4 regions of the Dactylosporangium cerinum genome follow, and region 2 is predicted to be linked to each of the others. Evidence: riboswitches for the same ligand, from Rfam matches in the RefSeq annotation. Region 2 holds a riboswitch; each other region holds the start of a gene.
What was found. Region 2 has a riboswitch for cyclic di-AMP ahead of ACFPIJ_RS13255 (coiled-coil domain-containing protein). Riboswitches for the same ligand answer to the same signal wherever they lie in the genome.

Region 1: linked by a shared signal. The riboswitch ahead of ACFPIJ_RS15930 (hypothetical protein) and the one ahead of ACFPIJ_RS13255 (coiled-coil domain-containing protein) in region 2 are both predicted to bind cyclic di-AMP.
Region 3: linked by a shared signal. The riboswitch ahead of ACFPIJ_RS38695 (C40 family peptidase) and the one ahead of ACFPIJ_RS13255 (coiled-coil domain-containing protein) in region 2 are both predicted to bind cyclic di-AMP.
Region 4: linked by a shared signal. The riboswitch ahead of ACFPIJ_RS56660 (C39 family peptidase) and the one ahead of ACFPIJ_RS13255 (coiled-coil domain-containing protein) in region 2 are both predicted to bind cyclic di-AMP.

What each region holds. Positions count from the first base shown of each region.
Region 1 is NZ_JBHSIU010000018.1:85,268-92,548, reverse strand. Features, by position in the region: gene ACFPIJ_RS15945 (hypothetical protein) at 1-116, shown strand, start outside; gene ACFPIJ_RS15940 (sulfite exporter TauE/SafE family protein) at 2-856, shown strand; gene ACFPIJ_RS15935 (D-alanyl-D-alanine carboxypeptidase family protein) at 940-2,184, shown strand; cyclic di-AMP (ydaO/yuaA leader) riboswitch at 2,457-2,600, shown strand; gene ACFPIJ_RS15930 (hypothetical protein) at 3,073-3,900, shown strand; gene ACFPIJ_RS15925 (IS6 family transposase) at 4,057-4,794, shown strand; gene ACFPIJ_RS15920 (class I SAM-dependent methyltransferase) at 4,857-5,297, shown strand; gene ACFPIJ_RS15915 (class I SAM-dependent methyltransferase) at 5,397-6,227, opposite strand; gene ACFPIJ_RS15910 (glycosyltransferase) at 6,238-7,281, opposite strand, start outside.
Region 2 is NZ_JBHSIU010000013.1:224,174-231,454, reverse strand. Features, by position in the region: gene ACFPIJ_RS13270 (NAD(P)/FAD-dependent oxidoreductase) at 22-1,347, shown strand; gene ACFPIJ_RS13265 (reverse transcriptase family protein) at 1,426-2,718, shown strand; gene ACFPIJ_RS13260 (glycoside hydrolase family 19 protein) at 2,770-3,885, opposite strand; cyclic di-AMP (ydaO/yuaA leader) riboswitch at 4,320-4,461, shown strand; gene ACFPIJ_RS13255 (coiled-coil domain-containing protein) at 4,471-5,487, shown strand; gene ACFPIJ_RS13250 (DHH family phosphoesterase) at 5,580-6,509, shown strand; gene ACFPIJ_RS13245 (App1 family protein) at 6,506-7,281, opposite strand, start outside.
Region 3 is NZ_JBHSIU010000054.1:165,062-172,342, reverse strand. Features, by position in the region: gene ACFPIJ_RS38710 (ATP-binding cassette domain-containing protein) at 1-1,047, shown strand, start outside; gene ACFPIJ_RS38705 (alpha/beta fold hydrolase) at 1,097-1,855, opposite strand; gene ACFPIJ_RS38700 (hypothetical protein) at 1,924-2,235, opposite strand; cyclic di-AMP (ydaO/yuaA leader) riboswitch at 2,411-2,575, shown strand; gene ACFPIJ_RS38695 (C40 family peptidase) at 2,583-3,584, shown strand; gene ACFPIJ_RS38690 (hypothetical protein) at 3,677-4,381, opposite strand; gene ACFPIJ_RS38685 (leucine-rich repeat domain-containing protein) at 4,417-5,142, opposite strand; gene ACFPIJ_RS38680 (acyltransferase domain-containing protein) at 5,195-6,139, shown strand; gene ACFPIJ_RS38675 (hypothetical protein) at 6,136-6,792, opposite strand; gene ACFPIJ_RS38670 (aldo/keto reductase) at 6,826-7,281, opposite strand, start outside.
Region 4 is NZ_JBHSIU010000118.1:17,617-24,897, reverse strand. Features, by position in the region: gene ACFPIJ_RS56685 (TetR/AcrR family transcriptional regulator) at 1-227, shown strand, start outside; gene ACFPIJ_RS56680 (DNA-3-methyladenine glycosylase) at 224-820, shown strand; gene ACFPIJ_RS56675 (cupin domain-containing protein) at 853-1,335, opposite strand; gene ACFPIJ_RS56670 (L,D-transpeptidase) at 1,504-2,646, opposite strand; gene ACFPIJ_RS56665 (hypothetical protein) at 2,755-3,597, opposite strand; cyclic di-AMP (ydaO/yuaA leader) riboswitch at 3,880-4,022, shown strand; gene ACFPIJ_RS56660 (C39 family peptidase) at 4,200-5,069, shown strand; gene ACFPIJ_RS56655 (transglycosylase domain-containing protein) at 5,080-7,146, opposite strand.

The sequences.
Region 1 (7,281 bases), on a different contig from region 2:
CATCCGGCGGCGGTGGCGGGTCCACCGGCCTGCAGCGGCCGCTGGTGAGCTGGTTCGCCGCCGGTGCGGTACCGCTGGCGATCCTCGGGCGGTACTGCTGGACCACGCCCCGCTGAGTGCGCTCAAGCAGCTGCTGGGGTTCCTGATCGGTGTGGTCCTCTGGCGCCGCTTCCATCCCCGTCCCGGCAAGCCCGGTGACCGGGCGTTCGCCGGCATCGGCGCCGCCTCGGGATTCGGCTCGGCCCTCTTGGGGTCGGTCGGCCCGCTGACCGCACCGTTCTTCCTCGCCTACGGCCTGGCCCGCGCCGCCTACATCGGCACCGAGGCGGCCGCGGCGCTCACCATGCACCTGACCAAGATCGCCGTCTACGGCGCCGGTGACCTGCTCACCGGACAGGTCCTGCTCTACGGCGCCGCGCTGACCCCGGCCACGATCGCCGGGGCGTGGGCGGGCAGAAAGATTGTCGGGCGGATCAGCGACCGGGTCTTTATCGGACTGGTCGAGGCCGGTCTCGTCGGCGCCGGGTTGCTTTTCTTGCCGGACTCGCATAATGCGACACCCGACGTGACGGCGGATCTGGGAGAGCGACGATGCCGTAGCCGGCGGCCTGGACGTCGCCCTCCAGGACCAGCCCGCCCGGCGCGGCGGGGTGAGCTGCACGCCCGTACGGAGCAGTTGAGCGCGGTGCCGGCCGGCTCGGACCGCACGGTGAGGGTGAGGCGCCGGCAGCCAGGGCTGCTGGCCACCCGGATGATCGCCTTCCGGCATGCCGATATGGGGACAGTGGCACGACGTTCGACTGTGGCGAGCCAGCTCCCCGACGGCCATGAAGTCGATGGCATTTTGAGACGTTAGCCGGCGGTCGCATCGGGTAGCGCGGAACGCCGCGTTCGTACCGCGGCTTGAAATTTGGGGCGATCGGCTGTGGGGAGTTCAAGTTGACCAAGACCAGTGTGGAGCCGGTGGTTGTACCGCGGCAGGCTCGTCGTCGAGGGCTGTGGCTGTCTGTGGCCGCGGTGGTCGTGGTGCTCGCCGTCGGCGGATTCGTCACGCTCAGGCTGGTCAGTCCGGTGCCGGCGCCACGGATCGTGCAGACCGTGCCGCGGGTATACGCAATCCCAGGCGTTCCGCCAGTGTTGCCGTGGCCGGAGGCCGGGCAGTCAGCGGTTGAGATTGACGGGCTCGGCCGGCTGGGCTCCTCCGGTGGTTCCCGACCCGTGCCGATCGCTAGCGTCGCCAAGGTGATGACCGCGTACGTTGTCCTGCGGGATCATCCCCTGCGCCTGGACGAGAACGGCCCCACGCTGACCGTCTCGGCTGAGGAGGCCGCCGCTTATCCGTCTCAGCTCGCCTCCGGCCAGTCGCTGGTCCAGGTTGTGGCCGGCGAGGTGCTCACCGAACGGCAAGCCCTCCAGGCCCTGCTTTTGCCCTCGGCCAACAACATCGCCCACATCCTCGCCCGGTGGGACGCCGGCAGCAGCGATGCGTTCGTGGCCAAAATGAACCAGGCCGCAGCCGGCCTCGGGATGGCAGACACGCGCTATACCGACCCGTCCGGGCTCGCACCGTCCACCGTCAGCACCGCTGCCGACCAGGTCACCCTGGGCCGGGTGGCAATGCAGGTGCCGGTGTTGGCGCAGATTGTGGCGATGCCGCAGGCCACGCTGCCCGTCGTCGGGCCGGCCAGGAACGTCAACACACAGCTTGGTAAGGACGGGATCGTCGGCATCAAGACCGGCTCCACCGATGAGGCCGGCGGCTGCCTGCTCTTCGCGGCCGAGATCTCCGCAGAAGGGCAGCGGCTCAGGATCATCGGCGCCGTACTCGCACCCGGCCCGAACATGGCAGACGCCTTCGAGGCCACCCGTCGCCTGATCCAAGCCAGCAGCAGCCTGCCGCACAAGTACCGGGTCGTGCGCGCCGGAGATATTGTGGCGACCGCCCGGGGACCGATGGGCAGGAGCACAACCCTTGCCGCAACCGGCGACGTGGACGTGCTCGGCTGGCCCGGCTTGGCCTACCAGATCGATACCCTGACCACTATGCCGCGCCGCCACATTGCAGCGGGGACCCATGTCGGCACGCTCAAGCTCACTGCCTCAGCCACGGCCGTAACCACTGCCCTGCAGACCACTCAGGCACTCGCACCACCCAGCCGGTGGGAGAGGATCACGCACGGGTGACTGCCGGCGTCCTGCTGTGGCGTCACCCGAACACACCCGCGCCGGTTCGCACCTGGCACGGGCGGCCGCACCGGGGAACGGTCGACGATGGAGACCGTTCCCCCGGTCATACACGAATCACATCGCCGGGCTGCCGAACGCCCGATAGCTGAAACGTGTAGTTAATTCCTTACGTTCCGCTTAGATTTCCGTCGGACGCTTCACGCGCATTTGCGTACCCGCTAGGGTCATGAAATCAACTGTGGCTAACCGTCACCGCCTAGGGTGACTCCACAGTGGATCCGCTGAGTCGTGTTCGCACGAGCCGGGGAACCAGGCACAACTGGGGTGAATCCACGGGGCCACGTGCCGCGAGGTAGGGCGAGCTTCCCGCCCGAACCCGTCAGCTAACCCGGCAGGCGGTGCCGGAAGGAGTAGTGCGTGCAAACCCTCGCGTCGCATCACATCTGCCGCCTGACCTCGACCCGCGGCCCGGGCGCCCATTGGGCGTCGACGGTGATGAGACGGTGTCCGGTTCAGTAGCCGTTTCGGCGCCGACACCCGCACACCCACGACGCGACACCGACCCAGCTATCACTGTCCACTTTGGACAGTTAGTGGGCAGTGCCGCTGACCACCCCTGCCGACACCAGCTTCGGCGGCAGGGGGCGATACCGGCCGCCCGGACGCAGAACGACCGCGCCGTCCGGCGCCGGCCCCAGCCGTCGCGTTCCAGCATGCAATGTCGAGGTTCCCGTGCAGCACCTGTTCACATCACAGCACAACAAAACCAGTCCGCCCTCCGGAAGCCGCCGCCCTCGGCGGCCTCGGCGGTTTGCCGCCGGATGTGCAGCGTGACGTTCTTGGTCTGCTGCCGCACCGAATCCGCGCCGGCCGGAGGGAGGCCGAATGTCCACCGGCGAGACTGAGGTCCAGCAGGACAGCGCCGCGAACGTTCGCGGCCCTCGTCACCTGCAACGTTCCCGCCGCGGCCGCCACGCGGCCCGCCCCCGGATCGGGCTGTACCTCGGCGCAGCCATCATCGCCGCCACGGGGATCGGTTGGTCTTTGCTGCCGACATCGTCGGCCACTACCCCGGGTATCGCAGTACATGCCGACATGGCGCTGGCGGACGACGCGGACCGAGCGAGGGTCGCCGAGAACGACGCTTCCCGCAGCAAACAACGCGGCCAGGTACAGCCCAGCCGGCAACCGACCGCAACGGCCACGGCCCATCCGAAGCCGTCGCAGACGAAGCCGAGCGCACCAGCGTCGTCGTCACCAGCGTCCTCGCCGTCGCCGACCGTCCGCGGCCCCGTCGGCGGGCTGACCCAGGCCGAGATGAACAACGCCGTGGCCATCATCGAAGCCGGCCAGCAACTGAAACTGCCCCGACGCGCGTTCGTGGTGGCGATCGCCACCGCGTTGCAGGAAAGCCATCTGAGAAACCTCGCGAATGCGAACCTGCCGGAGTCGTTGAAGCACCCGAACGAAGGCGTCGGGTACGACCACGATTCGGTCGGGCTCTTCCAGCAGCGACCCAACTGGGGGACCGTCGCCCAGCTGATGGATCCGCACGAATCCGCGCGCCGCTTCTACTCCGCGCTGGCGAAGATCCCCGGCTGGGAGCAGCTGCAGATCACCGTAGCGGCGCAAACCGTCCAAGTGTCCGCCTATCCAGACGCCTACGCGAAGTGGCAGACCCTCGCTCAGCAGATTGTCGACGCCGTCGCGTAGCGCGCCCGGGGTTCCCTCCGGCGGTCACGGATTGATCATTATAGTGACGCGGCCGAGGGGTCGGGCTGCGCTCCCGGTTCCGTGGGTCGGCTTCTCTCGGTTGTCTTCGCGGGGTCTGTTGCATTGATCGATGCCCTGGTCAGGCAGGCTTGAACGGTGAAGCACTCGAACCGCCGGCGTCCAGTCCAGCCACCACGGTCAGCGTTCGCCGGGTTCCAGTTCCCGCCCGACGTCATCATGGTCGCCGTCCGGCTCTACCTGCGGTACAACCTCTCCTACCGCGACGTCGAGGAGTTGCTACTTGAGCGTGGTGTTGAGGTCGACCACGTCACCGTCTTCCGCTGGGTGCAACGCTTCACCCCGCTGCTGGTCGACGCGGCCCGGTTCTGCCGGCACGCACCCGGCGACAGATGGTTCACCGACGAGACATACGTCAAGGTCAACGGTGTCTGGCGATTCGTGTACCGGGCCGTCGACCAGCACGGCCAGGTCACCGACGTACTCGTGTCCGCCCGCCGCGACGCCGTGGCGGCACGACGGTTCCTCCGCCGGGCGATGGCCACGATGAAGGTACGGCCCGCCGAGGTGATCACCGACGCGGCGCCGGTGTACCCAGCGGTCCTCGATGACCTGGTCCCATCGGCGTGGCACCACGTCGAACGCCACGCCAACAACCGGGTCGAAGCAGACCACAGCCAGCTCAAGCACCGGCTCAGACCAATGCGCGGACTACAGACCGCCCAGACCGCCCAGACCGCCCAGACCGCCCAGACGATCATCGCCGGACACGCATTCATGCAGAACCTCCGCCGCGGACACTATGAACTCGGCATCGACGCCCCACGCGGACTCCGCGTCGCCGCGGCGTTGGCCGAACTCGCCACCGCCATCTGAAGACCAGGTCGGCACTCGCTTCAACCTGCCCTCCCGCGCTTCGCGCGAGCAGCGATCGGCACATGCAACAGCGCCGCCTGGACCGTCTTCGCCTCGTCGAGGTGCCCTTTGTGCCCGAGGTGCGGCTGTATCTGGCTGAGGACGCCATCGTGTGGTGGGCCAGGATGGAAGCACAGGCTGGCGTGAAGCGACCGCCTCCGTTCTGGTCTTCCGCGTGGGCCGGGGGCAAGGCGATCGCCCGATATGTCCTGGACCATCCGGCGGCAGTGGCCGGCCGACGGGTTCTGGATCTGGCTGCCGGTTCGGGGTTGGTCGCCATCGCAGCAGGAAAGGCCGGCGCGGCAGTTGCGGCGCGCGGCGCCCAGGTGCTCGTCGGCGATCCCGGCCGGGAACATCTGCCCCGCGGCCGCATGCAGACTGTTGCTACCTACCGGTTGCCGCTCGTGGACGTCTTCGCAGACGCCCAACTGACCCAGATGAACGTGCTGCGGCTGCGCCGATAGCCTCAACGCAACGGACCCCTGGGCGGGATCGCCGTCTACAGCCTGGTCCGCCGGGCCCGCCGCACCCCGAAGACCTGACCGGCGACGACCGCCCGACGCTCACCCGGCGTCGGCGGGGTTGTCAGCCCCCGCCGACGCGTGTGCGCCGTCCGGTTCGCGGCGGCCCACGATCGAGTAGAAGCTCAGGACCTCGGGGAACGTGCCGCCGGGGGAGAGCTCGTGGAGCCCCTGCCGCAGGTCCCGCTCGAAGGCGTCGCGCTGGTCGCCCAGGACGGCCGGGCTCGCGAACGAGGTCGAGTACAGGTAGCCGACGATCCGGTCGGTCGTCCACACGGTCTCGGTCTCGTACTGTCGCGTCCGCAGGCTGAAGCCGGCCTCGGTCAGGAAGTCGCCGTGCCGGCCGGTGACGCCGAAGGCCTGGTTCCCGGCGCGGCGTTCCTGGCCGAGGTACCGCTGGATCGTACGCACGGCCACCGCGTGCCACTCGGTCCGGACGTCCCACACGTCGCTGCCGCCGCCGAGCACCGCGACGACCCCGGTCCCGGTCAGCCAGTCGCGGGCCCGGGCCGACAGCAGCCGCCGATCCATCCAGTGGAACGACGAGCCGGCGACGACGAGGTCGGCGCTCCCGTCCGCCAGCTCGAGCGTCTCGGCCGGCCCGACGAGCCACGTGACGTTGCCGATCGCCTGCCGGTCGGCCTTGCGCCGGGCGAGCGCCACCATCGCCGGGTCGGCATCGATCGCGGTCACGGTGTCGAAGGCGCGGCTGAGCGGGAGCGCCACCTCGCCGGTACCGCAGCCGAGGTCGACGACGTGCCGCCCGTGGGTCCCGACGCTGAGGCGCACCAGGTCGTCCAGCATCGCCGCCGGATACGCGGGCCGGAACTGCGCGTAGTACTCGGCGGTGCTGGTGAAGATCGGCCGGTTCATCGTGGTCCCGTCACTGGTGCAGCTCCTTGCCCCGCCCCTCGGCCATCGCCAGGCAGTAGGCGAGATGGAAGGGCAGGCCCGCGTATCCGTATATTGTCTCGTTGGAGGCGTTGCGGTGCGGGTCCGCCTCCAGCCGCCCGGCCCACTCGTCGATGAGGAAGCCCGGGTTGCGGCCGATCACCTCCCGGAAGAGCGCGACGGCGTCGGCCCACCGGCCCTGCGCCTGCCGGAGCAGGCCCAGGTTGAGCGTGATGTGGTCCAGGTGCGGCGCGGCCGACCGGGCCTCGGACAGGGTCTGCTCGGCGGCTGCCTCGTCGCCCAGTGTCAGCTGCAGGACGCCGACCATGTTGGCTGCCACGCCGTCTTCGGGGGAACCTTCCGCCGCCCGGGTGAACGCGGCGAGGGCGTCGCGGTCGCGGCCGGCGGAGCGCAGCACGTGCCCGTGCAGGTAGGCCAGCTCCGGATCGTCGGACGCGGCGACCGCCCGCTGGGCGAGGTCCAGGCTCTCCTCGAAGCGCCCGAGCCGTCGTACCGACAGCGCGATCTGCATGAGCAGGAACGGGTTGTCGCCCTCGGTGTCCAGTCGCCCCTGCAGCAGGCCGAGGTACATGCGCAGCTTGGCGTCGCGAACCGCGATCGGGCGGGAGAAGCCGTTGTGGTTGAGCACGACGTCGGACGGCGCCCAGCCGCGGCCCGACTCGGCCAGGGACGGCGCCACCGTCTCGGCGACCCGGCCGTGGTAGCGGATGCCGGGGTCGCGGCGGAACAGACGGACCACCGGGTCGGTGTAGAAGCCGCCGTTGGGGAAGAAGTTGTACCGCGTGACGCCGAACGCATGCCGCCCCGCGCCCGCCTCGGAGGCGAGCCGCCGTACGCTCGCCGCCGCCGCTTCCGGCAGCCGCTCGTCGGCGTCGAGCACCAGGATCCAGTCGGAGGTGGCCGCGTCCAGGGCGCGGTTGCGGGCCTTGGCGAAGTCGCCGTCGAGCGTGTCGGTGAGCACGACGGCCCCGGCCGCCACGGCGATCTCCATGGTCGCGTCGGTGGACCCGGTGTC
Region 2 (7,281 bases):
CCCCCTGATCGGGAGATGTAGATGGACGAGCGTGCACAGGGACGTCACCGCGTCGTGGTCGTGGGCGCCGGCTTCGGTGGGCTGTTCGCCACCAAGGCGCTGAAGAACGCGCCGGTCGATGTGACCCTCATCAACGGCACCGCCCACCACCTGTTCCAGCCGCTGCTCTACCAGGTGGCGACGGGCATCCTGTCCGAAGGAGAGATCGCCCCGCCGATCCGCGAGATCCTCAAGCGGCAGGACAACGCGAAGGTGCTGCTGGGCACCGTCACCGAGATCGATCCGGCGGCGAAGACCGTCACCGCGGTCGCGCCCGGGACCAGCTACACGGTGGAGTACGACTCGCTGATCGTCGCCGCGGGCGCGTCGCAGTCCTACTTCGGCAACGACGGGTTCGCCGAGCACGCGCCGGGCATGAAGAGCATCGACGACGCGTTGGAGCTGCGCGGCCGGATCTTCGGCGCGTTCGAGCTCGCCGAGCTGGAGACCGACCCGGCCGCGATCGAGCGGTGGCTGACCTTCGTCGTGGTCGGCGCCGGCCCGACCGGGGTCGAGATGGCCGGGCAGATCGCCGAGCTGGCGCACCGGCACCTGCCCGGGCAGTACCGCAACATCGACCCGAAGCAGGCGCGGATCATCCTGGTCGACGCGCTCGACACGGTGCTGTCCACGTTCGGCGACCACCTGTCGACGAAGGCGCTGCGCCAGCTGCACAAGATGGGCGTCGAGGTCGAGCTCGGCACCAAGGTCGTCGACGTCGACGAGACCGGCATCGAGGTCGAGACCCGCAACGGTCACCAGCGCATCGAGTCGATGACGAAGATCTGGGCGGCGGGGGTGGCCGCGCCGTCGCTGTCGACGCAGCTGGCCAAGGCGACGGGCGCGGCCACGGACCGCGCCGGGCGGCTCGAGGTCAACCCGGACTGCACGGTGCCCGGCCACCCGGAGATCTTCGCGGTCGGCGACATGATGGCCCTCAACCGGCTGCCGGGCGTCGCGCAGGTCGCGATCCAGAGCGGCCGGCACGCCGCCGGTCAGATCACCAAGCGCCTCGCCGGGCAGCCGACCGGGCAGCCGTTCAAGTACTTCGACAAGGGCAGCATGGCGACGATCTCCCGCTTCTCGGCGGTGGCGAGCGTGGGCAAGCTGCACTTCTCCGGGGTCATCGGGTGGCTCATGTGGCTCGCCGTGCACCTGCTCTACCTGGTCGGCTTCAAGAACCGGGTCACCGCGGTGCTGCACTGGTTCGTCAGCTTCATCGGTCGCGGCCGCTCGGAGCGGGTCGCCACGTTCCAGCAGGTTTTCGCCCGGCGCGCGCTGCAGGAGTACCGGCAACACCTGCCGTGACGGTTATCGTGGCGCGGTGGCAGCGTGTCCCGAGCAGACCAGCGATGGTCGCTCCGGGGTAACCCCGGGGACGCAGGATTGAGCACGGCAGCGCATCGCCGGCGCGCATTCGCGCTCCGCGCGACCCAGCGCAGGCACGACCGGGATTCGTCGGGACACGCTGCCCGCGTCGTTGCCGGCGCGCTCGCCGACGCGTTCCTGACCGTCGACTGGGCCCGTCAGCCGCTGCTCGACGCCGGCCATGAGGTGCTGGGCCGGCGGCCGCGGTGGCTCGGCCCGGTCGTCACCGCCGTCCTGCGGGCCTACCGGGAGGCGCCCGCGGACCGGCCCCGGGAGCTGGCCGAGTTCATCACCGCGCCGGCCCGCCAGCCGATCCGGGTCCGGCGGGCGACGGCCACCCGCACCGTGCGGCAGCGGTGGCACTCGCCGCGCATCGACGACCTGGCGGCGCTCGCCGAGTTCCTGGAGCTGACCCCGGACGAGCTGGACTGGTTCGCCGACCGGCGCGGGATCAACCGGAAGCATGCCGACCACAGGGTGCGGCACTATTCGTACACCTGGATCGGCGAACGACTGATCGAGGCACCGAAATCACGTCTCAAGGCAATCCAGCGCCGCGTGCTCGACGACCTGCTCGGGCCATTGCCGGTGCACGCGGCCGCGCACGGCTTCGTCCCGGGGCGTTCGGTGCACACGTTCGCGGCCCTGCACGCGGGGCAGGCGGCGCTGGTGCGGCTGGACCTGCGCGCGTTCTTCACCAGCGTCACCGCGGGGCGGATCTACGGGCTGTTCCGCACCGCCGGCTACCCGGAGCCGGTCGCGCACACCCTGACCGCGCTGTGCACGACGCGGACCCCGCACGCCGTTTCCGGCCGGCTCGAACACCGCACGCCGCACCTGCCGCAGGGGGCGCCGACGTCGCCGGCCCTGGCCAACCTCGTGGCGTTCCGCCTGGACCGGCGGCTGACCGGGCTCGCGGCGCGGCGCGGCCTGGTCTACAGCCGTTACGCGGATGATCTGGCGTTCTCCGGGTCACGGGCGTCCGGGCTCGTCGCGGCGGTGACCGCCGTCGCGCAGGACGAGGGCTTCCGGGTGAACCCCGCGAAGACCCGGGTCCGCGGGCGGGGCGACCGGCAGCAGCTCGCCGGGCTCGTGGTCAACGCCCATCCGGCGGTGCCCCGGGACGCCTACGACCGGCTGCGCGCCGTGCTGCACAACGCCGCCCGGGACGGCCTGGACGCCGCAAACCGGGACGGGCATCCCGACTTCGCCGCCCACCTCACGGGGCTGGTCGCGTGGGCCTCGCACGGGCACCCTTCGCGGGCGGCCCGGCTGCGGCGCCTGCTGCGGGCGGCCCTGGCGCCTGCATGACGAAGGGCGCCCCACTCCCCCGGGGCGCCCTTCTGGTCTGTTCGTGCCTGCTCAGCAGCTCAGGTTGCCCGCTCCGACGCCGACGCCGAGGATGCCGACGAAGCGCTGGTACGCCGCCACCCGGCTCTGCACCTGTGCGGGGTTGCGCCCGCCGCACTCGAGGCTGCCGTTGATGCTGCGGATCGTCTCACCGAACCCGGCGCCGTTGACCATCGCGTTGTGCGGGGTCATCGTGCCCGGACCGCTCTGCGTGTTCCAGTACCAGAGCGCGGTCTTCATCGCCACGGCCGGATCGGTCTGCACCAGGTTCGGGTTGTGCAGCAGGTCGATGCCGAGCGCGTCACCGGCGGCCTTGTAGTTGAAGTTCCAGCTGAGCTGGATCGGCCCGCGCCCGTAGTACGCGGCCTGCCCGGCGGGGCACCCGTACGGCTGGCTGGTGTCGCAGTAGTGCGGGTAGTTGGCGGTGTTCTGCTCGACGATGTACACCAGCCCGCCGGTCTCGTGGTTGACGTTGGCGAGGAACGCCGCCGCCTCCTGCTTGCGCTGCGCGTCCGTGCCGGTCTTCGCGAACGCCGGGTACGCGCTCAACGCCGCGACCAGCCCGTTGTACGTGTAGAACGGGTTCCGGTTCGGGAACATCTGGTTGAACTGCGCCTCGCTGACCACGAACGCCCCGTTGTTCGGCGGGTTGGTGGTCGGATTGGTCGGCGGCTGCGTTGTGCCGCCACCGCTGCAGGTGTACGGGTCCCAGTACCAGGTGCTGATCGTCGGGCTGTAGCCCGGGTTGTCGTGCTCGGCGACGTAGTACTTGCCGTCCGTGAACTTCACGACGTCGCCGGTGACGTAGTTGCGCCCCTGCACCCAGGCCGGGAAGCTGCACCCGCCGGCGGACCCGGTCTGGGTCGGCGGCTGCGGGGTGCTCCCGCCGCACGAGCCCTGGTCCTGCCAGACCCCGGTGGTCCCGGGCGGTGCCTCGTTCTGCGTCCACCACTTGGCGAGGAAGTTGCGGCCGTTGTGGGACACGGTGGCGCCCCCGGTGTAGACCGCCGACGACTGCCACGCGGCGGCGCAGGCGGCCGCCGACGCCGGCAGCATGTTGAAGACGGCGACGACACCAGCGGCGACGGCGGTCGCGGCGAGCATCGCCAGCAGGCGCACTCTGGACACCTGATCACTTCCGTTCAGTTCGGTTCCGGGGCCCTCATCCGACCAGCCGAACCACCCCAACGGAGTGAACAACATCGTTTTATTAACAATCTTTACGGTTTCCATAACGTTCCCGCGGAGTGCCGCGACCGACAGGGCGGATCGGGGCCGTACCCGCAGGTCGCCGGGGGCGGCGACCAGCCGCAGGGTGACGCCACGTGATCAAGGGGTGGCGTAGAACCACGGCGGGCCCGCGAAGGTTCCGAAAATCGTGCGACCATTTCCGTGATTTGCGTCACGTCTTTTCTTTGGGAAGGCTTAGGCTACCTGCTCGGGTGGCCCGGTTCGGAGAGGTGCGTCACAGCGCCGCACAAACGGTGCGCTGCGGAGGCGAATCGCCCTGGGTAGGCTGGCCGTCGGTCTCGTCCGACAGGCACCGCTCCCCGCGGTGCCGGGCGCGGCTGCTGCCTAATCGCCGGCTCTTCTGGCGAATCGGGGACCCAACCGTAACTGGGGTGAATCCGCGGGCAACCGCGGTAGGGATCGTTCCGTCCCGAACCCGTCAGCTAACCCGGTCGGCGGCCAACGGAAGGAACAACGAGCCAGATGTCATCACGACATCCCGGTCGGCGGATTCTCGCCGTCCTGATGACGGCCGCCGTCCTTTGCGGGCTGGGCGCCGCACCGGCCATCGCCGAGCCGGGAGACGACACCGGCGACGAGGGTTCCAACGCGTCCCTCGCGCAGGTCCTCGACGAGAGCACCCGCGCGTGGATCGAGGCCAAGGACAAGTTCGACGCCTCGGTCAAGAACCAGGCCGATCTGACCGCCAAGCTCGCCGCGACCGAGACCGAACTGGCGAAGGTCACCGAGCAGGTGTCCGCGATCGCCGTCGCGGCATACCGGACGGGGCCGCTCACCACGTTCGTCGCGCTGATGGACTCGGGGAGCCCGACCGGGTTCGCGGAGCGGGCCGGTTCGATCGACGAGATCGCCCACCACAACGACAATCTGCTGCGCGACCTCAACAAGCTGAAGAAGGACCAGGCGACGCAGAAGGCGGCGCTGGAGGCCGAGGTCAAGCTCCAGCAGGAGCAGGTCGCGGTGATGGCCACGAAGAAGAAGGAAGCCGAGAAGGGGCTGGCCCAGGCGGGCGGCCCGAGCAACGGCTTCGTCTCCGCCAACCTGCCCCTCGCCGCGCCGTCCCCGCGCAACGCGAGCGGCGGCTGGTCGTCGGAGAGCTGCAAGGTCAAGGACCCCACCACCACTGGCTGCATCACGCAGCGCACGCTGCACGCGATGCAGCAGGCGCAGGCGGCCGGGTTCAAGCGGTTCGTGTCGTGCTACCGGCCCAGCGGGCCGTATGAGCACCCGAAGGGTCGCGCCTGCGACTTCTCGGTGCAGTCGGCGAAGGGCTTCGGCGGGGTCGCCGCCGGCGAGGACAAGGTGTACGGGGCCAACCTGGCCACCTACTTCGTGAAGAACGCGGACCGGCTGGGCGTCATGTACGTCATCTGGTTCAAACAGGTCTGGACACCGGCGGTCGGCTGGCACCACTACAGCGGTGTGGGCGGGGATCCCTCCAGCGACCACACGAACCACGTACACCTGTCGATGCTCTAGGAAACACCCTCACATCCGCAGGCGGCCGGCCGATAGGGCAACTGTCGACCGGCCGCCGCAGGGTGAGGGGATCCGAAGTGAAGCACCGACTCGTGACGCGCAGCGACTTCGACGGCCTGGTGTGCGCCGTCCTGTTGCGTCACCTGGACCTCATCGGCGACATCACCTTCGTGCACCCCAAGGACGTCCAAGACGGCGCGGTCGAGATCGGGCCGGGCGACATCCTGACGAACCTGCCCTACGCGCCCGGCGCCCACCTCGTCTTCGACCACCACCACTCGGAGACGCTGCGCAACACCGGCGACCGGGACAACCACATCATCGACGCGGAGGCCCCGTCGGCGGCCCGCGTCATCTATGACCACTTCGGCGGCGCCGAGCGCTTCCCGAACGTGTCGGACGAGCTGATGGAAGCGGTCGACAAGGCCGACTCCGCCCAGTACGACATCGCGGACATCCTGCAGCCGGTCGGCTGGACGCTGATGAACTTCCTCATGGACAGCCGCACCGGGCTGGGCCGGTTCCGGCAGTTCCGGATCTCCAACTACCAGCTGATGATGCAGCTCATCGACGCGTGCATCGATCATCAGGACGTCGAGGAGATCCTGGCGCTGCCGGACGTGGCGGAGCGGGCCGAGCTCTTCCGCGAGCAGCAGGAGCTCTTCGTCGACCAGTTGCGGCGGGTGAGCCACCTCGATGGGGACGTGGTCGTCGTCGATCTCCGGGACGAGGACGTGATCTTCGCCGGGAACCGCTTCATGGTGTACGCGCTGTTCCCTGAGGCCCGCGTCTCGATCCACGTCATCTGGGGCAGGCAGAAGCTCAACACCGTGTTCGCGGTGGGCAAGTCGATCCTGGACCGGACGTCACCGACCGACATCGGTTCCGTGATGCTGGGGTACGGCGGCGGCGGTCACCTGGCCGCCGGCACGTGCCAGGTCCCGCACGACGAGTCCGAGCAGGTCCTGGCCGAGATCATCGCCAAGGTGGGCGCTCCCCGGACCGCGACGATCGGAGCCTAGAGGAGCTCGGTGTCGCGGAGCAGGCGCCACAGTCCGGCGCCGTCCGGAGCGCGCAGCCAGCGGTCCGAGGCGAAGGACGGCAGCCGGCGGGTGCTGTCCACCGTGGTCGGGAAGCCGCCGGCGAGGACCGCCTGGGTCGGCGAGAGATGCCGGATCGCCACGGCCGCCACACTCTCGGGATGCTCGGCGACGAACTCCGCGTAGATCTCCGGGTCGTGCTGGCCGTCGTCGCCGACGAGCAGCCACCGGATGTCCGGGAACTCCGAGGCGAGCCGCGCGAGGGTGGCCCGCTTGTGCGCCTGCCCGCTGCGGAAGAACCGGTCGGGCTGCGGACCCCAGTCGGTCAGCAGGAGCGGGCCGGCCGGGTACAGGTGGCGCGACAGGAACCGGGTCAGCGTCGCGGCGACGTTCCACGCACCGGTCGAGAGGTAGAAGACCGGCGCACCGGGGTTGGCGTTCACCAGCCGCTCGTACAACACCGCCATCCCGGGGACCGAGGCGCGCGCGTGCTCGTCCAGGACGAAGGTGTTCCACGCCGCCAGCAGCGGGCGGGGCAGGGTCGTGACCATGACGGTGTCGTCGACGTCGGAGACGATCCCGAAGCGCACGGTCGGGTCGATGATCCGCACCGGCGCCTCCACCGGGGCGCTGTCCTCGCTCTCCAGGGTGACCGTGGCCCAGCCGGGCGCCAGGTCGGCCTCGATGACGGTGTCGATGAAGCCGCCACGGTCGCAGCGGACCTCGCAGGTGCGGTCGCCGGCGGTGATCCGCA
Region 3 (7,281 bases), on a different contig from region 2:
CGGATCATGACCATCGGGTGGACACTGTTCGCCGCGGGCGTCCTGCTGCTGCTCTGGCTGTCGCGCGACGACCCCGGCGTGCGCAGCGGCGGCGTGGTGTTCCTGCTGGCCGTCCTGGCGATGCAACTGGTCGCCCAGGCCGAGCAGGCGGCGACGACGTTCAGCAAGCTCAGCCGGCTCAGCACGATCCTGGAGCGGTTCACCTGGCTGGAGCGCCTCGTGGAGCAGTCCGGCGACCGGCACTCCGGCAGCGCGACCGCACCGGCCGGCCTGCGGCACAGCATCGAGCTGCGGGGCGTGACCTTCCGGTACACCCCCGACGGCCCGCCGGTGCTCGACGACGTCAGCCTCGTCCTGCCCGCCGGCACGGTCGTCGCCCTCGCCGGGCACAACGGGGCGGGCAAGTCGACCCTGGTCAAGCTGCTGATGGGGCTCTACCGGCCGACCGCCGGTCAGATCCTGCTCGACGGCGTCGATCTCGTGACGCTCGATCATCACAGCGTGCGCGAGCGGCTCGCGGCCGGGTTCCAGGACTTCTGCCGGTTCGAGCTGCCCGCCGGCGACACCGTCGGGGCCGGCGACCTGCCGCGCCTCGGCGACCGGGAGGCCGCCGCCGGGGCACTGACCAGGGCCGGATCGGCCGACGTGATCGGCCGGCTCGCCGACGGGCTGGAGACGCCGCTGGGCCGGTCGATGCCGGGTGGCGCCCTGCCGTCGGAGGGGCAGTGGCAGAAGCTGGCCCTCGGCCGGGCGATGATGCGCGAGGCGCCGCTGCTGCGCGTGCTGGACGAGCCGACCGCCAGCCTGGACGCGGAGAGCGAGGCCGCCCTGTTCGCCGGCTGCCTGGAGGTCGGGCGGGCGGACGCGGCGGTCAACGGGTGCGTCACGCTGCTCGTGTCGCACCGCTTCTCGACCGTCCGCACCGCCGACCTCATCGTGACGCTGCGCGACGGCAAGGTCGCCGAGGTCGGCACGCACGAGGACCTGATGGCCACCGGCGGCTGGTACGCCACCGTCTGCACCATGCAGGCGGCCGACTATGCCTGAGCCCGCGCCGACGGTGGCCGCCGTCCGATCCCGCCGTCCCTGCAACGGGTCAGGCCCGGCGGATCGGCATGTGCGTGGGTGCCGGCGGGCCGGACAGAAACGTGGTGACGAGCCCGGTGCACAGCTGCGGGTGCTCGATGAGCAGGGTGTGCGAGGCGTTGGGCACCACGGCGAGCTCGGCATCGGGCAGCGCCCGGTAGAGCCGCAGGACGTGCTCCAGGGAGACGGCGTCGTCGTCGCCGGCCATCACCAGCGTCCGGCAGGCCACCGCGCTCAGGTCGGCGGCGGCCAGCGCCAGGTCGCCGGCGTCGGACGACGCGGCGATCCGCTCGATGACGGACACCAGGTGGCCCGGCCCTTCCGGGGTCACCTCGGCGTGCTGGTCGTAGATGATCTGCGGGATGTCGGCAGGGGTGGCCGGCGGTAGCAGGACGCCGTCCTGATGGAAGGCCCCGCTGATCAGCACCAGCCGGGACACCAGGTCGGGCCGGGCGATCGCGGTCAGCAGCGCCACGACCGCACCCGCGCTGTAGCCGACCACCGCGGCCGGCCCGCCGACGACGTCCCGCAGGAACGCGACCGTGTCCCGCGCCATGACCTGCGGGCTGAGCGGGCCGCCCGGGTCCGCGGTGTGCCCGTGGCCGCGCCGCTCCGGCACGTACAGCCGGAACCCACCGTCCAGCGCGTCCAGGTTGCCGGCGAAGCAGCGCGAGTCGACGACCGCGCCGTGCAGCAGCACCACCGGATCGCCCGCGCCTCGTTCGTCGTACCAGGTGCGCACGCCGTCGAGCTCGACATACCGCTGCACTGTGACCTCCCGCCCCGATCATGGCGCACCGGAACCGCCCCCGCTGCCCGTGGCACGGTCCTGGTGCGCTACCGGCCCGGCAGGGGGCCGCCGCGCAGGAACGCCTCGTACAGGTCGCGGACGTCCTCGTCGATCGTCGGCCGGATGTTGCTGTACCGGGTGTCGGCCCGGTCGCGGTGCGGCCCCGAGAGCCAGTAGCGCTCGTCGGTCTCGACGTCGAAGAAGTTCGCGTCGAACATCCCCGGCCAGCGGCGCAACGTCCGGCCGTGCCAGTAGGCCGTCTTCCAGGTGCGGTTGAACCGGACGGTACTGATCCACGCCGGACCCTGATCGGTGCCGTGACCGGTCTTCAACTGCACGAACATCACCCGCTCGGCCATGGACAACCACGATGCCGCAGATCTCCACGTCGCGCATCGCCTTATTCACGCCGTTCGAGACAGGCAGGTGCGTCTTGAGTCTTCGTTAAGTGTCGCTTAGATCGAGGCCCGACGGTCTCTGCTGCCGTTACGTTTGGGTCGGCCTGCCGGACTTCGCCACCCCGCCGGGGTGGCCGGGCAGCCACCGCTGAGTCGCCGGCCGCGTGTCCCGCACGAGGTCGACGAGCCGGGGAACCAACCTGGTTTCCATTGGGGTGAATCCGCGCCACGGCGCGGTAGGGCGCGCCTTCTTCTCGCCCGAATCCGTCAGCTAACCCGGTAAGCGGTCCAGGAAGAAGGACTGTGCCGTGTTCAACGGACGCACGACGCTGCGCACCGCGGTCGTCGCGCTGGCGGTGGCGGCGATGATCGCCCCGGCCTGCGCCGCGCACGCGGATCCGACGCCTGAGCAGCTCCAGGCCCAGATCGACAAGGGCAACGAAGAGGTCGAGCTCGTCGTCGAGCAGTACAACAAGGTCAAGGGCGACCTCGAGGCGACCGAGGCGGCGATCACCAAGTTGCAGGCCGACCTGGCACCGCTGCAGGCCACCATGGACACCGCCCAGGACGACGCCACCACGCTCGCGGTCAACGCGTACAAGAGCGGCGGCAACCTCGGCACGTGGTCGCTCATGCTCGGCGCGAGATCGTCGGACAACTTCACCGACCGGGTCGGCACCCTCCGGCAGATCTCGCTCAGCCAGCAGCGCGACCTGGCCGCGTACGGCGCGGCGAAGGACGCCTTCACCGCCGAGCAGCGCCGGCTCAACGACACCAAGGCGGCGCAGAGCCAGCAGAAGATCGAGCTGGAGACCCGCCGCAAGAAGATCGAGGGCGACATCGCCCGCCTGGACCAGATGCAGGCCAAGGCCGAGGCCGCCGCCGCTGCGGCCGCCGCTGCCGCCGCGAAGCCCAAGACGACCACCACCACGCCGCCGCCCGCGGGGAAGCCACCGGCGGTGTCCGGCTCGGCGGGCAAGGCGGTCAACTACGCGTGGGCGCAGCTCGGGAAGAAGTACGTGTGGGGCACCGCCGGGCCGAACACCTTCGACTGCTCCGGGCTGACCATGATGGCGTGGAAAGCGGCCGGGGTGTCGTTGCCGCACAACGCCGCACAGCAGTGGCAGAAGGTCCGCCACATCTCACGCAGCCAGCTCGCCCCGGGCGACCTGGTGTTCTACAACAACCTCGGGCACGTCGGGATCTACATCGGCAACAACCAGATCATCCACGCCCCCAACAGCCGTACGGTCGTGAAGGTCGCCCCGGTCGACATCGACAAGTTGTACGGGTACGGCCGACCGGCCTAATTGGTTGGACGCCGGCAGCCCGGGCGTCCATGGTCGGTCGATGAGCGATCGGTTCGCGGGCGTCCGGGCGACGTTCGACCACGACCGGCGACCTACGCGCCCTCGGCCTGGCGATGGCCTTCTGGGAAGCGGCCTGACGTCAGGCCCGCCGCCAGCCGCCAGCGTGCCACTTCACCTTCGTGTGCGCCGGTCGCGGTTGCGGCGGAGACAGCCGCCGGGTCCGCGCCACCGCTGAGCGCGGCGAGCGGCCAGGTCGGCACGCCGTCAGCGCCGTCGTAGGCGGTCCAGGCCCACGGTCCGTCGAAACGCCAGGCGCGGCCGTCGGCGTCGGCCACGTCGTCACCGGGCGTCAAGAAGGCGTACGGCCGGAAGACCAGCTCAAATGTGAGCGGGATGCCGTTGCCGGGTTCGATGCTGGTGCCCTGGAACTCGGCGGCGGGGTCGGGTGCCTCGCCGGCTGGCAGGATGAGCAGGCTCAGTTTCGGCCGCGGCAGCCAGCCGGTCTGTTGCGGCGGATCGTGCTCGTGGACCTCGATGACGTGGATGATCCGGGGCGGGATGCCGATGCGACAGGTGTCACCCGGCGCGAGCTGGTCGGCAGTCGGTTCCGTGACGTACAGCTCGGCCGGATCGTGGCGGTCCAGGGCCGCCTCGCCGTTCCAGCGGATGCCGTCGGCGTCGGGGTCGATCTCCCACCACGGCCAGCGGACGGTGACATGCGATTCATCGACGTGCGTCACGACCGTGGGAGTGAACAGGCACTGGATACGCAGCACGTCCCCGACGCGGTGGTCCATCGCGGCAGGTTAACGCACCGCCTCCCAGGTTACGTTCAGGAGAACCCGCCGCCGGTGAAGTAGGCGGTCAGGATCTGCTGGGCGCCGGCGAACCAGTAGCCGTCGTTGCCGGCCAGGAACGAGGCGCTCATCAGCGGTTCGTCGTGCAGGCCGGTCAGCTCGACGAGGTTGGTCAACCCGCGCAGCTCGGACGGTAGCGCGAGCAGCCCGTTGTCGCCGAGCCGCAGGTGGGTCAGGCCGGTGAGCCGGCCGAGTTCCGGCGGCAGTGTGGTCAACCGGTTGCCGTCCAGCGCCAGCTCGCGCAGCGAGGCGAGGTCGCCGATCCGCGCGGGCAGCGAGGCCAGCTGGTTCGAGCCGGCGTCGAGGAACTCGAGCCGGCGCAGGTCGCCGATCCGGTCGGGAAGTTCCCGCAGCCGGTTTCCCCGCACCTCCAGCGCGCGCAACGCGGCCAGCTCGCCGATGCCCGAGGGCAGCACGGCGAGCTGGTTGCCGCTCAGGTCGAGCTGCTCCAGCTGGCCGAGTCCGCCGATGCCGGCCGGGAGTTCCGCGAGGTGGTTGTCGTACAGATAGAGCACCGACAAGCCACGCAGCCTGCCGATCTCGTCCGGCACCGTGGTCAGCGCGTTGCCGCTGAGGTTCAACACGTCGAGTTCGGCCAGCGTGCCGATCGACGCCGGCACCCGGGTCAGCCCCTGACCGGACAGGTCCAGGACGGGCGCACCGGTGGCCGCGGCCCGTGCGATGGCGGCGGAGACGTCCATCCGCACCTCCCAGGGCAGTCTAGGCACGGCATCGGCCGGTAGGGTCGTCGGTGTGGATCTGGACGACATCGCCGCACGGCTCGGGGTATCCGTCGACGACATCGAGCGCGTGCACCGGCTCGCCGGGGACCGGCCGTCGGTGCCGTTGCCCGCCAAGGCCGACGCGCCCGCGATGCTCGAGCGGCTTGCGGTGCGGCCGGACGACGCCGCCGAGGTCATGGAGGGCTGGCCGGACCCGGACTCTCCACTGTGGACCGCGGAGCTGCGCTGGCTGCTGGACCGCACGATCGCTCTGGTGCGCGCGGATCTCGGTGGCCACGCCTGGCTGGTGCCCGGCCCGGAGCTGCCCCGCGACCGCGGACCGGCCTGGCGGCACCTGTATGTGTATGCGTACCTGGCCCTGGTCGACGTCGCCCTGGCGTATCACCGCGACCACGACGTCCCCGAGTCCGTGTCGTGGGCCACCCTCGCGGACCTCGGCCGCAACCTTGCGATCGACCGGCGGATGCAGCGTGAGGGCTGGCCGGTCATGCAGGCCTGGCTGACCCTGCACTCGCGCGGCGGCCTGTACGACCTGGGCCGGCTCCAGCACCAGCGCGGCGACACCGCCATCGGCCTGCACATCCCCGACTCGGGGCCGCTGACTGCGGAGGCGGTCGACGCGTCGCTGGACGAGGCCCGCGCGTTCTTCCCACGCCACTTCCCCGACGAGCAGTACACGGCGTTCTCGTGCGGCTCGTGGCTGCTCGACCCGCAGCTGCTGGAGTACCTGCCGGAGGACTCGAACATCGTCCGGTTCCAGCGGCGGTTCGAGCTGGAGCCCTACGAGGAGCCGGAAGGCGTCAACGCCGACGTCGAGGTGCTGCGGTTCGTGTTCCGCTCCCTGACCACGCCGCTCGACCAGTTGCCGGGCCGCACCGTGCTGCAGCGCGCGGTCGCCGAGCACCTGAAGGCCGGCCGCCACTGGCAGTGGCGCACCGGCCGTTTCGCGATCTAGGCGGGCGCTCCCACGGGTCGCAGCCGCAGCCAGCGGCAGCTCCAGTCGTCGTCGTTGCCGGCGACCGGTGGTCCGTGCTGCTCCTCCAGCGGCGCGTACTGCCCCCGGGTGCCGGTGAGGGAGCCGCGGCTGACCTGGTATCGGCCGGGGCGGACCGGCAGCAGGACGCCGACGCCGTGGATGTGGTCCAGGTCGAGTGTGACCGGCGCGGGCGGTGCCGTCGGGAACGGGCCGACCTCCGCGGCGACGACCGGCGCCCACACGACGGCGAGGCCGCCGCCGGTCAGGTCGAGCTCGCCGACCGGCTGCTCGACGTCCGCCGCGGCCGGCCCGGTGACGTAGCGGTGCGGGGCGTCGGTGTTGCGGACCCAGGAGCGCATGATGAGCAGGCCGCCATGTGTTGACGCGATCTCGGCGACGCCCGGCCCGTCCATCTCCCACACCAGCCCGGTGTGTGCGGCGAAGTGGACGAAGCCGGCCTCGAGCTCGTCGTCAGCGGGGTACAGCACCTCGTTCGCGCGGTGCAGGTCGCAGGCCGGGTCGAGTTCGTAGTCCTCGTCCAGCACCGCGCCGCCCCAGTCGGCGAACGCCGACGCCGCGCAGACGAGCAGCGGACCGCCCTCGCAGCCGACCTTGGCGATCCAGTTGACCATCGCCACACCGTAGAGCAGACCGGCAAGGACGGCTCAGGCGGCAGCGCGGTCGCCCGGCCGGCGGCGGCGCAGGGTCGGGTCGACCAGGGCGGGTGGGCGCCAGGCGCCGTCGGCCCGGTACAGGTCGGTGCCCGGCGGGACGATCTCGTCGATGCGGTCGAGGGCGGCGTCGTCGAGGGTGAGGCCGGCGCCGCGCAGCGCGGCGTCGAGCTGGTCCATGGTGCGCGGGCCGATGATGACCGACGTGACCGCCGGGTGGGCGATCGGGAACGCGAGGGCGAGCTCCGGCAGCGTGCAGCCGAGGTCCTCGGCGAGCTTGACGAGCTGCTCGACCACGTCGAGCTTGCGCACGTTCTCCTCCAGCGCCGGGTCGAAGCGGTGCGGGTTGAGCGCGGCGCGGCCGGTCGACAGGTCCACGGGCCGGCCCTGGCGGTAGCGGCCGGTCAGGAATCCCGACGCGAGCGGGCTCCAGGTCAGCACGCCCATGCC
Region 4 (7,281 bases), on a different contig from region 2:
GGTGGCGCAGCCGCCTGCAGGCCTTCGAGGTGCTCGTCGACGGGCTCGCGAACTGCGTCGCCGCCGGCCGCTCCGACAGCACCGACCCGTTCGTCGACGCGACCACCCTGTGGACGTCGCTGCACGGCGCGGTCATGATGCGCCAGTTCGTGCCCGGCTTCCCGTGGCCGCCGTTCGACGAGGCCGTCGACGCGCTCGTCCTGCGGATCGGCCGGATCACCGGATGACCCTCGACCTCACCGGCCCCGTCGACGTCGCCGCGCGGGCCCTGCTCGGCTGCACCCTCACCGCCAACGGGGTGACGGTCCGCCTCACCGAGGTCGAGGCGTACTCCGGCACCGGCGAGGACCCCGCCTCGCACGCCCACCGCGGCCGCACCCCGCGCAACGCCGTCATGTTCGGCCCGGCCGGCTACGCGTACGTCTACTTCACCTATGGCATGTACTACTGCGTCAACGTCGTCACCGGCGTCGACGGCGTCGCCTCGGCCGTGCTCCTGCGCGCCGGCGAGATCGTCGACGGCCTGCCCACCGCCCGGGCCCGCCGCCCGGCCGCCCGCACGGACGTGGAGCTGGCCCGCGGGCCGGCCCGGCTGTGCGCCGCGCTCGCCATCGACCGTGGGTTCTACGGCACGTACCTGCTCGGCGACCCGCCCCTGCTGCGACCGCCCACGCCGGCCCCGGCGGCCGTCGTCTCCGCCGGCCCGCGGGTCGGGGTCACCGGCGCGCACGACATCCCGTGGCGGTTCTGGCTGACCGGCGACCCGACCGTGAGCGCGTACCGCCGGCACACCGCCAGGGCCCGGACCCCGCGGCCGTGACAGCCGCGGGACGGCACCGGAACCGGGAAGCGCTACCAGCACGCCTCGCGCTGCGGGACCCGGTCCCGGTCCGGCTGGCGGATCATCGCGGTGATCGGTGGCAGCCGGTACTCGGCGTCGGTCACCTGCTCGCCCCACTGCGTGCCGGTGCCGGTGCCGTCCGTGCCGGTGCCGTCCGGTCCGGTCTCGTGTGCCGACACCACGGCCATGGGCGTGTTCGGTGCCGCGCCGTGCCAGTGCCACTCACCGGCCGCGACGACGACGGTGTCCCCGGCGCGCACCTCGTGGACCGGGCCGCCCCGGCGCCGCACCCGGCCCACGCCGTGCAGGACGGTCAGGATCCGTTCGTACGGGCAGCGGTGCCAGGCCGTCCGGGCACCGGGACTGAACTGCGCGTGGAACGCCCGCAGGTGGGACGCTTCCAGACCGGTGACGTCCCGGTCGATCCACACGACGCCGGAGTAGCACTCTTGCGGGGCCGGCCGGCCCCGGCTCGAGGCGCGGATGACTTCCATGGTCCTTCCTCTCTGGATCGAACTCCTTGGTCGGATTTCCCTGGTCGGAGTTCCTTGGTCGGGTTCGCTGGTTCGGGTTCGCTGGTTCGGGTTCGCTGGTTCGGGTTCGCTGGTTCGGGTTCGCTGGTTCGGGTGCCCGGCGGGAAACAGCCTCGCCGGGCCGGCGCGTCAGGTCTTGTAGTCGGCCCAGGACAGGTCCCATGCGGTCCAGCCGTCACCGGGATCCAGCGGGACCCCGGTGTTGCGCGTGGTGACCGGGTCGCCGACGAGTGTCTGCTCGTACAGCCACTTCGCGTTCGCGGTCGAGACGTTGGTGCAGCCGTGGGAGACGTTGCGTCTCCCCTGGTCGCCCACCGACCACGGCGCGGCGTGGATGTACTGGCCGCCCCACGTCAGCCGCATGGCGTACTGCACCGCGACGGTGTACTCCGGGGTGCGGAACACCGTCGAGGCCTCCCGCGACATGACCACGGTGACGCCGCTCGACGTCGGCGTCGACGGCTTGCCGAGGCTCACCGGCATGCTCCGCACGAGCGCGTCGTTCTGGTAGACGTTCAGCTGTTTCGTGGCGTTGTCGATGTCGATGGTCAGCTTCCGGCCGATGGTGACCGTCGCGGCGAAGTCCTCGTCGGCGTGGCCGGCGCCGATCCGCACGCCGTTGAGTGCCTTGCGGGCGGTGATCTTCGTGCCCGGCTGCCAGTACTGCTCCGGCCGGTACATCACCTGCCGGCCGCCGAACCAGTGCCACGCACCGGCCTGCGGCGGATCGCTCTTCACGAACAGACGCTGCTGCACCGCGGCGCGTGACTCCTGCGGGACGTCGGAGCCGAACTGCACGACGATCGGCATGCCGACGCCGTAGGTCCCGCCGTTGGTCAGCATCAGGTCGGACGTGACGACCGGGCCGCTGGGCTTCGCCGCCGTGGTGAAGGCCGTCTCCCGGGTCACCGGCTTGTTGTCGGTGCCGGCCGCGGTGACCTTCGCGGTGTAGGCCGTGCCGTAGCGCAGCGCGGTGGCAGGCACCCATGAGGACCCGTCGTCGCGCAGCTCGCCGGCGACCCGCTGGCCCGCCGCGTCGGTCAGGGCGACCTCGGTGACCTTCCCGTCGCTCACCTTCGTGCCGATCTCGGTGCTGATCGGCACCCCCGACTCACCCGCCGCCGGGCTGACGGCCAGCGCGACCACCGGCGGCGCGGGAGCGGTCCACTTCGCCGCCGTGTGCTTCTTCGAACTGTGGCACGCCGATAGGCCCAGTTGCGCTCCCAACGCGAGCGCGACCAGCGCAACGGCCGTCCGGCCGGGCCGTCTCATGTTCTCTGCCTGTGCATGGACATGGGGGCATCGTCGTGCCCGTCCGTGCGAGGCCGGGCCGGGAAGTGGGTGACATCGCGGAGGACCCGGGACCGCGCGAGGCGGTCCCTACCCGACGGCGTCCGCGATCTGCTGGGCGAGCCCTTCCCACTTCGCATAGGCGTCCGGGAACGCCGAGCGCTGCACCAGCTGCGCCGCGACGGTGACGGCCTGCTGCTCCCAGCCCTGGATCCGGGCCAGCGCCGCGAAGAACCTGCGCGCGGACTCGCGCGCGTCCATCAGCTGGTCGACCGAACCCCAGCTCGGCCGCTGCTGGAACAGGCCGACCGAGTCGTAGTCGTACCCGACGCCCTCGTTGGGATGCTGCAGCGACTGCGGCAGGTTCGGGTTCGCGAGGTTTCGCAGGTGGCTCTCCTGCAGCGCGGTGGCGATCCCCACGACGGCCGCGCGGCGCGGCAGGTTCAGCTGCCGGGCAACCTCGATGATCGCGACGGCGTTGTTCATCTCGGCCTGGGTCAGCCCGCCGACGGGCGCGTGCACGGTCGGCGAGGGCGACGCGGGTTGCCCGGCCGGCGACGGCGACGCCGGCGGCTTGGCGGCCGTCGTCGGGGCGGCCGTCGTCGGTGCCGGGGCGGCATCCGCGCCGTCGGCGGGTTTCCGGGCGCGGCTGCGCGAGGCGGGCGCGTCGGCCGCCGACCGTCCGTCGTCGACGGCGAGCGCCACCCCGTTCACCGGCGCGGCGACCGGCCCGGTCGACGACGACAGCGTCGCGGACAGGGCGACCGCCGCGACGGCGGCGACGGCGACGGCGTGCCGGCGCAGCTGCGCCGGCACGGGTGCGCGCAGCCGGAAGCGGGTCGCGTGCCGCCCCCGGCGGGAGCGGCGGAGGTGGCGGGGACCGCGCACCTGCGCACCGTTGAGCTGCTGGTCATCATCGGCGCCCGGGAGCATCCGGCGAGCTTAGGGGTGGCCCTGACCAGGGGTCCTGGCAGGCGTGCGGACCAGCCGACCGGAGACCGGGCGGGCCGCAGAGCGCCGGGACGCGGTCGGCGAGGTGCACCGGGGGCGCCACCCGGCCGACCGGCGGCCCGCCCACGGTGTGCACCAGGTCCGTTCGCCACGCCGTCGTCTCGCCCGGTAGCCGAGCCGCACGGCGGGATCCGGTGCCCTTGCGCCGCCCCGGTAGGGTCCTCGCATCCGCCCGGCCCACCGTCACCCACCTCGGATGACACCGCGGCGGATCCGCTGAGTCGCGTCCACGCGAGCCGGGGAACCGAGCACCACCGGGGTGAATCCGCGGGGCCTGCGCCCCGAGGTAGGGCGATCTTCCCGCCCGAACCCGTCAGCTAACCCGGTAGGCGGCACCGGAAGGAGCACCACCGTGCAGCCATTGACCCGGTATCACCCGTGTCGCACCACCTCGACCCTCGGCCCGGCCCGGTAGCCGCCGGTCCTCACCGCACCGGCCCGCGCCGGTCGGGCCGGCCCGCTGCCCGGATCACGTCCGGCACCGGCAACAGCAGCCGTTATCCAGCATGTCTGTCGAGGTACCCGTGAGCTACCTGTACAAACCCAGGCACCAGAGTCCCGTCGCGGCACGTTCCCGCGTGCTGCCGATCGCGGCACGTTCCCGCGTGTTGCCGATCGCGGCCGCCGCGGCGGTCCTCGCGGTGACGGCGGTCGTCGGCGTGGCCGTGCACGCCTCGGCGCCCGCGCCGATGGCCGACGCGCAGTCGCTGACCTCCGCGGATCCGTCGTGGTCCGGTGCCGCACCGGCCGCGCGTGACCGGCAGCGGACGCAGGCGGCGCCCAACGCCGCGACCACCCCCTCGAAGGCCGCCGGTGCGGCGCCGTCCACGGCCGCCCCGCCCGCCGCCACCACACCGGCCGCCACCACGCCGGCCGCTCCGCCGGCGGCGAAGGAGCTCGCGTACCGGTTCGCCTGGCAGGAGAACTACTACTTCTGCGGCCCGGCCGCGACCCGCATCGCACTGACCGCGCGAGAGCTGTACCCGTCCCAGTCCGAGGTCGCCCAGAGCCTGCGCACGACCGTCAACGGCACCAACTCCGCCGACGACACCACCCGGTCGCTCAACGCGTACACGAAGAGCTCCTTCTACAAGTCGCACTTCATCACCGGTCAGTCGGCCACCCAGGCGGAGATCGACCGGATGCAGGCGGACATCGTCAACGCGATCACCAACGGCTACGCCGTGGTCGCCAACATCGCCGGCTCCACTGTGGACGACAAGGGAGGTTCGCACTCGTACCCGGGCGGCCACTACCTCACGGTGGTGGGCTACAGCAACGGCGGCAGGACGGTGAAGATCGCCGACCCCGCGGACGCTCTGGGCGTCGGGTACTACACGCTGACGACGGCCAAGCTCGCCCACTGGACCGCCCTGCGCGGGTATTCTGCCTGACCCGGCGCGGTCAGCGGCCCAGGGCCCGCACCCGGCTGGGTGGCTGGAACGCCTGGACCGGCTGGCCGCGCAGCGCGGCCGCGATGGTCTGCGCGACGGCGGCGTTGACCGAGCCGGCGACGCCGCTGCCCACCTGGTCGTTGGGGTTGTCCACGTTCACCGCGATGCCGGCCGCCGCGATCTGCGGGGTGAAGCCGACGAACGTCTCCGTCGAGTTGTACTCGGAGCTGCCGGTCTTGCCCGCGACCGGGCGGCCGCCGAGGATGCCGGACACGTTCTCGGCCGTGCCGCCGTCGCACTTGTTGTACGCCGACGACCGGCTGACCGGGCACCGGGCCGCGTCGGTCGCGGCGGCCGCCACGTCGGCGCTGATCACCTGCCGGCACTTCGGGGCGGCGGCGTCGACCGGTCTGCCGTTGGTGTCGGTGATCGACAGCACCGGCAGCGGCTGGCAGTACAGGCCTCCGGCGGCGACCGCGGCGTAGGCGTTGGCGAGGTCGAGCGGTGTGGTCGAGGCGACGCCGAGGGTGAACGACCCCCACTGGTCCGCCTTGGCCGCCATCGCGGCGTCCGCGCCGGAGCGGAACGTGATGCCGAGCCGCTGCGCCATCTCGACCACGCGGCGCGCGCCGATCTGCTGCTCGAGCCAGACGAAGTAGGTGTTGACCGAACGGCCGAAGCCGTTCCACATCGTCCGGTCCCCGTTCATCCAGCTCGGGGACTCGTTCGCGGGGCACCACCGGCCTCCGCAGCTGCCCGGCCCGCTGCCCGGCCACCCGGTCGCCAGCCGGCTCGGTGCGTTGAACCTGGTGTTCAGCGGCAGGCCCGCGTCGAGCGCGGCGAGCATGGTGAACATCTTGAACGTCGAGCCCGCCTGATATCCGGCGACGCCGCCACCGCCCGCGATGAGCTGGTTGACGCTGTTCGGGTACCGCGGGTGCTGGGGCGGGTTGGGAGCCAGGCTGTAGTGGCGGTTGACGGCCATCGCGAGGACCCGGCCGCTGCCGGGGGTGACGACGGCCAGCGGCATCGACCGCGCGCTGCCGTAGCCGTAGACGCTCAGGGACTGGTTCAGCGTGCTCGCCTGGATCCCCGGGTCGAGCGACGTGACCACCGTGTAGCCGCCGGTGCGCAGCGTCTCGTCGCGCTCGGCGCGGGTGGCGCCGAACTCCGGCTGGCTGCCCCACCACTGGCGGAAGTAGTCGCAGAAGAAGCCCCAGTCGTTGTGCGCCGGCGGGACGGACACGCAGTTGTTGGGCAGGTCGCGCTCGTTGATCTTCAGCTCCTGGGCCTGCGCCGCGGCGGCGTCCGCGGCGCTGATCACCCCCATCTTCGTCATCGCGTCGAGCGTGTAGGCACGGCGCTGCAGGGCCGCGGTCCGGTCGCCGCTGATCGGGTTGTCGCCGTCCGGTGACTGCAGCAGCCCGGCCAGCAGCGCCGCCTCGGGCAGCGTCAGGTCCAGGGCCGACTTGCCGAAGTACGTCTGGCTCGCGGCGTAGATGCCGTAGGCGCCGGCCCCGAAGTAGGCGATGTTCAGGTACCCCTTGAGGATGTCCTGCTTGCTCAGGTGCTGTTCCAGCATCGTCGCGTAGCGCATCTCACGCACCTTGCGGGCGGGCGTGTCGGCACCCGCGTCGACCCGCTGCTGCGGCGACAGGCTCGGGTCGTTCTTCAGCACGTTGCGGACGTACTGCATCGTCAGCGTCGAGGCGCCCTGCTGGGCGCCGCCCCGGCCGTTGGAGACCAGCGCCCGCAGGACGCTCCTGCCGTCGACACCGCGGTGCTGGTAGAAGCGGGTGTCCTCGGCCGCGACGACGGCCTGCTGGAGCACCGGTGCGATCTGGTCCAGCGGCACGTCCTTGCGGTTCTCGTCGTAGAACGTGGTGATGAGCGTCCTGCCGTCGTTGGCGTAGACGTAGGTGGCCTGCGGCGGCGGTGGCATCGCCAGGTTCGACGGCAGGTTCACCCACACGTCGCGGCCGGCGTTCACCGTGGAGCCGCCGATGAGTGCGAGCGGGAGCACACCGGCGGCCACGACCAGACCCGAGATGACACCGCACAGGGCGAGCCGGGCCATCCCCCTGAGCCCGCGTGCCAGCGCTGAGCGGCTCGGCGCGTCGGTGCCGGCTTCGTGTGCGGGTCGGCGTCGGACGCGGACGAGGCGCATTGGCTACTCCCCAACAAGACAACGGGTGGTTCGCTTCCTGCCGAT